DNA from 2 places in the Salinicola sp. RZ23 genome. Region 2 is predicted to be linked to the other one. Evidence: predicted binding sites of a transcription regulator. Region 2 holds the regulator's gene; the other holds the start of a gene.
The links. The regulator sigma-54, encoded in region 2, starts transcription at its own class of promoters, with help from an activator protein. The targets are predictions, from matches to a motif close to TGGCACNNNNNTTGCTNT.

Region 1 (4,206 bases), on a different contig from region 2:
TGGAGAGGCCCATGCCCCACAACGACGACACGCGCTTCGTGCCCCGCGACCGCAACTGGCACCCCCCGGCCCACGCCCCCGGCTACAAGACCAGCGTGGCGCGCTCGCCGCGCCAGGCGCTGGTCAGCCTGGTCGCGCCGACGCGCTCCGAACTCGCCGGCCCCGACTTCACCCGCCTGCGCCTGGGGCCCCACGACAACGACCTGCTGCTCAACTTCCGTGAAGACCCCGCCCTGGCGGGCACGGCCGGCCTGCCCATCGGCGAGCGTATCCTGCTGTTCGGCCGCGTGGTGGATCAGTTCGGCAAGCCGGTGCCGCAGACCCTGGTGGAGATGTGGCAGGCCAATGCCGGCGGCCGTTATCGGCATAAGAAGGATCGCTATCTCGCCCCGCTCGACCCCAACTTCGGCGGCGTCGGGCGCTGCCTGAGCGACGCCGACGGCTGGTACCGCTTCCGCACCATCAAGCCCGGCCCCTATCCCTGGCCCAACGACGTCAACAGCTGGCGCCCGGCGCATATCCACGTCTCGGTGATGGGACCCTCGATCTCCACTCGGTTGATCACCCAGATGTACTTCGAGGGCGATCCGCTGATCCCGCTGTGTCCGATCGTCAACACCCTGCGCGACCCGGAGGCGGTCGCCACCATGACCGGGCGCCTCGACATGGCGCGCAGCCGCAGCATGGACTGCCTCGCCTACCGCTTCGATCTGGTGGTGCGCGGCGCGGTGCAGACCTATTTCGAGAATCAGGGGTAAGGAGTCCGTCATGCATCAGCCCAATTCGCGCCCGCTAGCCGACACCCTGCTCAAGGAGACAGCCTCGCAGACTGCCGGGCCCTATGTGCATATCGGCCTGGCGCTGGAACTCGCCGGCCTGCCACCGCGCGATGAAGAGATCGGCCCGCGGCTTGCCGGCGACGGCGCCAAGGGCGAGCACATCGACCTCGTCGGCCGGGTCATCGATGGCAATGGCGACACCGTACGCGATGCGCTGCTCGAGGCCTGGCAGGCCGACGCCGATGGCGAATACCAGTGCCAGTTCGATCTCGCCGCGCCCTTCAACAGCTTCGGGCGCAGCGCCGCCACCGCGGAGAACGACGGCGAGTGGCGCTTCGCGACCCTCAAGCCCGGGGCGGTGGCACTGGCGGATGGCCGGCGCATGGCGCCCCACGTCAACCTGGCGATCTTCGCCCGGGGCATCAACATCCAGCTCCAGACCCGGCTCTACTTCGACGACGAAGAGGCCGCCAACGCCGCCTGCCCGATCCTCAATGCGATCGAATCCGTCACCCGGCGCCAGACCCTGATCGCGACCCGGGAGACGCGCGAGGGGCGTCCCTGCTACCGCTTCGATATTCGCCTGCAGGGTGAGGGCGAGACGGTGTTCTTCGATTTCTGACACCTGGCGGTGGCATGATCGCTCTGGCATGCCGTGCCCTGGGTCCAGCCCGCTATCCCGGCACGGGTGAGTGCCATGTCACTCCTTGGCCGGGCTCGGCAGCGTGGCGTTGAGGGGCAGCTTCAGCAGCACGGCGTAGCTCGCGGCCGCCACGATGACACCCACCAGCGGCGGGAGTAGCGGCGAGAAGTAAGCCGCCGCGGAGGCGATCGCATAGGCGGCCAGCCCGGTCCAGTTGAAGGCGGGCAGGCGGACCTCGGCCAGCGCCGGGTAGCGGCCTTTGTGGTTGAGCCAGAAGTCCGCCATGATCACGCCGCCGATCGGTGGGATGAAGGTGCCGAGTAGCACCAGGAACGGAATCAGCAGGTTGTACATGCCGCCCACGGCCAGCACGGTACCGATGGCGGCGCCGGTCACGGTGACCACCCGGCGCTTGTCGGTACGCAGCAGGTTGCAGCCGGCCACGGCGAAGTTGTAGATGGTGTTGTCCTGGGTGGTCCAGATGTTGAGGAACAGCATCAGCACGGCCAGCGTCACGAAGCCCTGGGCCAGCATGACATCGACGATATCCGCCTGCTGATAGATCATCGCGCCCAGCGCCCCGGTCAGCACCATCAGGCCGTTGCCGACGAAGAAGGCGCCCAGCGTCGCGATCACGGCGACCCTGGGGGTACGGGCGAAACGGCTCCAGTTGGTGGCCTGGGTGCCGCCGCTGATGAAGGTGCCGATCACCACGGTGATGGCCGCGGCGACGCTCATGCTCGTGCTGGGCGTCTGACCCGCCAGGCCGGAGAGCCCGCCCACGTCCACCATGCCGGTGTAGAGGCTGATCAGGATGAACAGCAGCATCGCCGGTACGGCGACCCGGGACAGCAGGTCGAGCCCGCGAAAGCCGATCATCGCGGTGACGCAGAAGGCCATGCCGAAGAGCACCATCAGCGGCGTCTCCAGCGCTGCCGACAGGCCCAGCGTCTTGACCAGCACCACGGCGATGGTGGCGGTACCCCAGGCGTACCAGCCGATCTGGGTGAAGCCGAGGAGGGCGTCGGAGAGTTTGCTGCCCACCTCACCGAAGCAGAAGCGCCCCATCAGCACCGAGTTGAGACCGCTCTTGCAGGCGATGTAGGCCAGAGCCGCCGCATAGGCGCCCAGCAGCAGGTTGCCGATGAGGATCACCCACAGCAGCTGGCCGAACGAGAAGGCGCTGCCGAGGGAGCCGCCTGCCCACATGGTGGCGGTGAAGAAGGTGAAGCCGAGTAGCACGGCCGAGGTGGAGAGCAGCCCCTTGCGTTCGCTGTCGGGTACTTCGCTCAAGGGGTAATCTGAGGTTTCCATGACGTTCTCCGCATGATGTTCGCCTGAACAGTAGTGTGTCCCCTGCCTGAATCCTCCATGAAGCAAGGTGCGTTCCACTATTCGCCGGATGACCAAAGACGGGGTGCGGTTGTCGGTTTTCGATCGCTGGCGTGTCGATAACGCGTGTCATCCGCACGAGCGGCTCGCGGCGGGGCGAGTCGGGTCGGCGGGCGCACGCGGTTCATGCACCATCCTGGTTCGCTAAATGCACCACTCAGGGGCGTGGCTCTCCGCGTGCTGTGACAAGAAGGGCTGGTAAAGCGAATGTTCGAGGCCGGGCGCTCATCCCCGCGCATCGCTGCGCTGGCGAAAGGCGCGCGGCGTCATGCCGGTGCCGCGCTTGAAGAAGCGCGTGAAGTAGGTGGGTTCGGTGAAGCCCAGGCGCTCGCCGATCTGGGCGATGCTCTGTTGGGTATAGGTGAGCTGGCGCTTGGCCTCCAGCAGCAGCCGTGCGTGCAGCAGCTGCAGTGCACTGTGGCCGGTGAGCCGCCGGCACAGCGCGTTGAGATGGGCGTCGCCGATGCCCAGTTCGGCCGCCAGTTCGGGAATCGAGGGCTGGTCGGCGAAGTGGGTCTCGATCAGTTGCCGATAGCGCTCGAGATGACGCTCGCCGCGCTCCTGGCCGGCCCTGGGGAGGCGCTGGCGGCGTCTGGCGCGGCGCCATAGCTGCAGCGTCACCGCCTCGATCAGGGTCGTCAGCATCGCCTCGCGATCCTCCTGGGTGCCCCCCGGCGCGCGCCGGTACTCGCTATCCAGCAGTGCGATCAGCTGTGCCAGCGGCGCGGCCTCGGCCTGTGCCGCCAGCGGATAGTGAGTGGCGGCGTCGAGCACCTCGGCCTGGGGCAGGCGTTCGCGTAGGCGCGCCACCAGCGGCTGCGCCAGGGTGACGATATGCCCCTGGGTCTGGGGCGAGAAGCGAAAGCCGTGAATCACGGTGGCCGGCACGCAGATCATGGCCGGCGTGTCGATGGCGGCCTCGAGGTCGCCCAGCTGCAGCTCGACCTGGCCCTCGCGCAGCAGCAGCAGGTGCATCAGATCGGCGTGGCGGTGCGGGCGGATATGCCAGGCATAGAGCCGGCTGCGCTCGGCGATGGTCTCGCAGTGGAGCAGGTCCGGGGTGGGCCAGTGGCGAGTCTCGCCGTAGAGCTGATAGGTGGGAACGGGCGGTGAAGTCACCATGCTGATAGCCCTCGGGTCGTGGCGTGCTGGGGTCTCTCCCGGGATCAGACTAAAGTCAGGTGCCTATCCGTGGAAATGATCATTTTGGCTAGGAATCTTGCCTTATTCGAGGCTCTTCGATGGCGAACAATGGTGATGAAAAGTGCCATTTCGGGCTGTGGCCCGCCATTGGAGGAGAGGCATCATGCGCACGCAAGTCGCGATCGTCGGCGCCGGCCCCGCCGGCCTGCTGCTGGGACAGCTGCTATATCGTCACGGTATCGATAACGT
Region 2 (4,206 bases):
CAGAACCGCATGCGTCTGACCGATAACGTGCAGGGCCGCCTGCCACAGCAATCTGAGGATCAAGGATCATGAGGCGAGAACTCGGCCAACTGCTGGTCTTGACCGCACTGGGACTCTCCAGCCTGCCTGCCCTGGCGCTGGAGAGCGACGCCTCGGCGCCGATCGAGATCGCCGCCGACCAGCTCGAACTCGACGATCGCCAAGGCACCGCCGTCTATACCGGCAAGGTCGACATGCAGCAGGGCAGCATGCAGCTCAAGGCCGCTCGAGTGGAGATCAAGCGCGGCAAGAATGGCGAAGTCAGCCTGGTGACCGCTACCGGTGGCGGTGGCGAGCGCGCCTATCTGGAGCAGAAGCCCGCCCCCGACGAAGCCCTGGTCAAGGGCTGGGGCGACAAGATCATCTACCACGCCGCCGAGCGCCGGGTCGAGCTGATCGGTCACGCCGAACTGCACCAGGCACGCGACACCTTCGATGGCGCCTACGTCGAGTACTATCTCAACTCGCGCAGGGTCAACGCGCGCTCCAGCACCAGTGGCGACGGCAGCGGCGACGGCCGCGTGCGCATGACGCTCACGCCGCGCCAGCAGACGCAGTGACGCACCCTTTCGCGAGGCAAGGAATCCAGCGATGAAAACGCTAACGGCCGCCAATCTGGCCAAGAGCTACAAGGGGCGTCGAGTCGTCCACGACTTCAGCCTGACCCTGCGCCAGGGCAGCATCGTCGGCCTGCTCGGCCCCAACGGCGCGGGCAAGACCACCTCCTTCTACATGATCGTGGGGCTGGTCAAGTCCGACGCCGGCAGCGTGCACATCGACGATCGCGACCTGAGCCGCGCGCCGATGCACGAGCGCGCCCGCGCCGGCATCGGCTACCTGCCGCAGGAGGCCTCGATCTTCCGCAAGCTCAGCGTCGCCGACAACATCATGGCCATTCTGGAGACGCGCCGGGATCTCGACCGCGCCGGGCGCCGCGACCGCCTGGAGCAGCTGCTGGGCGATTTCCACGTCGACCATATCCGCGACAACCTGGGCATGTCGCTCTCCGGTGGCGAGCGGCGGCGGGTGGAGATTGCCCGGGCACTGGCCACCGAGCCCGCCTTCGTGCTGCTCGACGAACCCTTCGCCGGGGTCGATCCGATCTCGGTGGGCGATATCAAGAACATCATCCGCCAGCTGCGGGATCGTGAGATCGGCGTGCTGATCACCGACCACAACGTGCGCGAGACACTGGATATCTGCGACAACGCCTACATCGTCGGCGATGGACAGATCATCGCCGAGGGGCGCCCGGAGGCAATCCTCGACAATCAGCGCGTGCGCGATGTCTATCTGGGGCACGAGTTCCGACTCTAGACTCGAGACGCAAACTACCTGCGCTCGACAATTCGGCGTTAAAAATCGGCGGGATCGCCAGCCCGAGGTCGGCGCCCCCGTCAAAATGCTCATTTACACCCCGTAAACTGGAGCGCCAGACCGGTCCGTTTTCGCCGATTTTTGCCTTAGCTACGCGCCCCGGTATGGCCTTCGCTCGCCGACTTTGCGTACAAAGTCCAGCGTCGCGCCAAGGCCCTTCCGCCTCCCCAGCCCACTGCGTCACTCGCGGCGGGCGGCGCACCTCTCAAAGCCTCTGCACACCCAAGCCGAACGCACCGTGGCATATTTCTTGCATAAAGTTAGCGCTCAAAGCGTTGCATCCCACCGGGGCAGTCAGTAACGTAGGGTTAACCTATCGACGGCCACCGCGGCCCTTTCCCGTGTCCATGCCATGTCCATGAAACCTTCACTTCAACTGCGTGTCGGCGCCCAGCTGACAATGACGCCACAGCTGCAGCAGGCGATCCAGCTGCTGCAGCTGTCGACGCTCGATCTGCGCCAGGAGATCCAGCAGGCGCTCGAGGCCAACCCCATGCTCGAGCTGGACGAAGAGTATGCCGAGCAGGCGGCCAGCGAGACGCCCGAGGAGGAGTGGGCCAGCGATATTCCCGAAGAGCTCGCCCTCGACAGCGAGTGGAGCGACACCTATCAGGACATCGCCGCCAGCGCCGCCCCGGCCGGCGCCGACGAGTGGCCGGACCTGGAGCGCAACGCCGCCGGCACCACGCTCCACGACCATCTCGCCTGGCAGCTCGCCATGGGCGATTTCGATCCCCGCGAACGGCTCATCGGCGACTACCTGATCGACGCCATCAACGCCAACGGCTATCTCGAGGGCACCCTCGACGAGCTCACCGCGGGGCTGCGCGAGCAGCATTCGGAGCCGTGCACCAGCGCCGACCTCGAGCGCGTACTGCTGCGGCTGCAGCAGTTCGACCCCACCGGCGTGGGCGCCCGCGATCTGCGCGAATGCCTGCTGCTGCAGCTCGGCGCGCTGCCCGGCGATACCCCACTGCTGCCCCAGGCCAAGCGCCTGGTGCGCCAGTTCCTGGAGGCGCTGGCCGGCGACGACCGGCGCCAGCTCAAGCGCCGCCTGCGCCTCGACGACGACGAGCTCGACCGCGTCATCGCCACCATCCGCACCCTCGACCCGCGCCCCGGCCAGGCCTTCGACCACAGCCAGCAGGACTATGTGATCCCGGATCTGGTGGCACGCCTGACCCGCGATGGCTGGCGCATCGAGCTCAACGCCGAGGCGCTGCCGCGGCTGCGCATCCAGCCCGACTACGCCGCGCTGATCCGGCGCGCCGACAAGAGCGACGACAACACCTTTCTGCGCCAGCACCTGCAGGAGGCGCGCTGGCTGATGAAGAGCCTCTCCAGCCGCAACGACACCCTGTTGCGGGTGGGGCGCGAGATCATGGCGCGCCAGGTCGACTTCCTCGAGCGCGGCGAAGAGGCGATGAAGCCGCTGATCCTGGCCGACATCGCCACCAGCGTCGACATGCACGAATCCACCATCTCGCGGGTGACCACGCAGAAGTTCATCCACACGCCGCGCGGGGTGTTCGAACTCAAGTACTTCTTTTCCAGTCAGGTGGGGCAACGCGGCGAGAGCGACAGCGTCTCCAGCACCGCGATTCGGGCACGCCTGAAGAAGCTGATCGGCGAGGAGTCACCGCGCAAGCCGCTCTCCGACAGCAAGCTGGTGGAGCTGCTGGCGCAGGCCGACATCAGCGTCGCCCGGCGCACCGTGGCCAAGTACCGCGAGGCCATGGGCATCCCCGCCTCGAGCGAACGTAAGCGACTGTCTTGATTGGACTTTTAGAATTCACGCGAGCGCATGGCGATCAATCGTCCGCGATCCCTTTGCAGCGCGGAGAAAAGGGTTACAATCAGAGGTGCCACATAAGCCGCAACAGGAGCGCGCCATGCAAGTGAACGTCACCGGCCACCATGTCGAACTGACCGACGCCCTGCGGGACTACGTCGACGAGAAACTCGCACGTCTGGAGCGCCACTACGACAACATCACCAACGTTCAGGTGACGTTGAGCATCGAGAAAGAGCGTCAGCAAGCGGCCTGCACGCTACACGCAGCGGGCGGCGACATTCATGCCGAAGCCAGCGATATCGACATGTATGCCGCGATCGACGCCCTGACCGACAAGCTGGACCGCCAGCTGGTCAAACACAAAGAGAAGGCACAGGCCCGCGCGCAAGGCGCAGGCGCCCGCTAATTCCCCGATGATCACTCTGGAAACCATCCTGCCCCCCGAACGCACCCTCTACGGTGTGACGGGGGGCAGCAAAAAGCGTCTGCTGGAATTCTTCAGCACCTTCATCGCCCAGAATACGCCCAGCCTGGACAGTCAGGAGGTGTTCAGCCGCCTGATCGGACGCGAGCGGCTGGGCAGCACCGGCATCGGCAACGGGGTCGCCATCCCGCACGCCCGCAGCCCGCACTGCAAGACGCCGTTGGCTGGCTTCATGCGCCTCGAGGATGCCATCGACTTCGATGCCATCGATGGCGAGCCGGTGGATCTGGTGTTCGTGCTGCTGGTGCCGGAGGAGGCCGACGACGCCCACCTTTCGCTGCTGGCCGAGGTCGCCGGCATCATGAATCAGGGCAGCGTGCGCCAGAAGCTGCGCCAGGCCGGCTCGCAGCACGCGCTCCACGACACGCTGATCGACGCCATTCGCCATCATCAGGACAGCGAAGACGGATAGAGACTGCATGCGACTCGTCATCATCAGTGGCCGCTCGGGGTCGGGAAAATCCATTGCGCTGCAGGCGCTGGAAGATCTCGGCTACTACGCCATCGACAA

Region 1: a site for sigma-54 is predicted at 2,796-2,813, ahead of codB (cytosine permease). Genes of this name have one in related genera too.

Annotation. Positions count from the first base shown of each region.
Region 1 is NZ_PZJK01000014.1:130,390-134,595, forward strand. Features, by position in the region: gene pcaH (protocatechuate 3,4-dioxygenase subunit beta) at 12-758, shown strand; gene pcaG (protocatechuate 3,4-dioxygenase subunit alpha) at 769-1,401, shown strand; gene codB (cytosine permease) at 1,480-2,736, opposite strand; gene DOM67_RS14555 (helix-turn-helix domain-containing protein) at 3,040-3,936, opposite strand; gene pobA (4-hydroxybenzoate 3-monooxygenase) at 4,121-4,206, shown strand, end outside.
Region 2 is NZ_PZJK01000012.1:124,839-129,044, forward strand. Features, by position in the region: gene lptC (LPS export ABC transporter periplasmic protein LptC) at 1-72, shown strand, start outside; gene lptA (lipopolysaccharide transport periplasmic protein LptA) at 69-599, shown strand; gene lptB (LPS export ABC transporter ATP-binding protein) at 631-1,356, shown strand; gene DOM67_RS12500 (RNA polymerase factor sigma-54) at 1,769-3,193, shown strand; gene raiA (ribosome-associated translation inhibitor RaiA) at 3,309-3,617, shown strand; gene DOM67_RS12510 (PTS sugar transporter subunit IIA) at 3,628-4,107, shown strand; gene rapZ (RNase adapter RapZ) at 4,115-4,206, shown strand, end outside.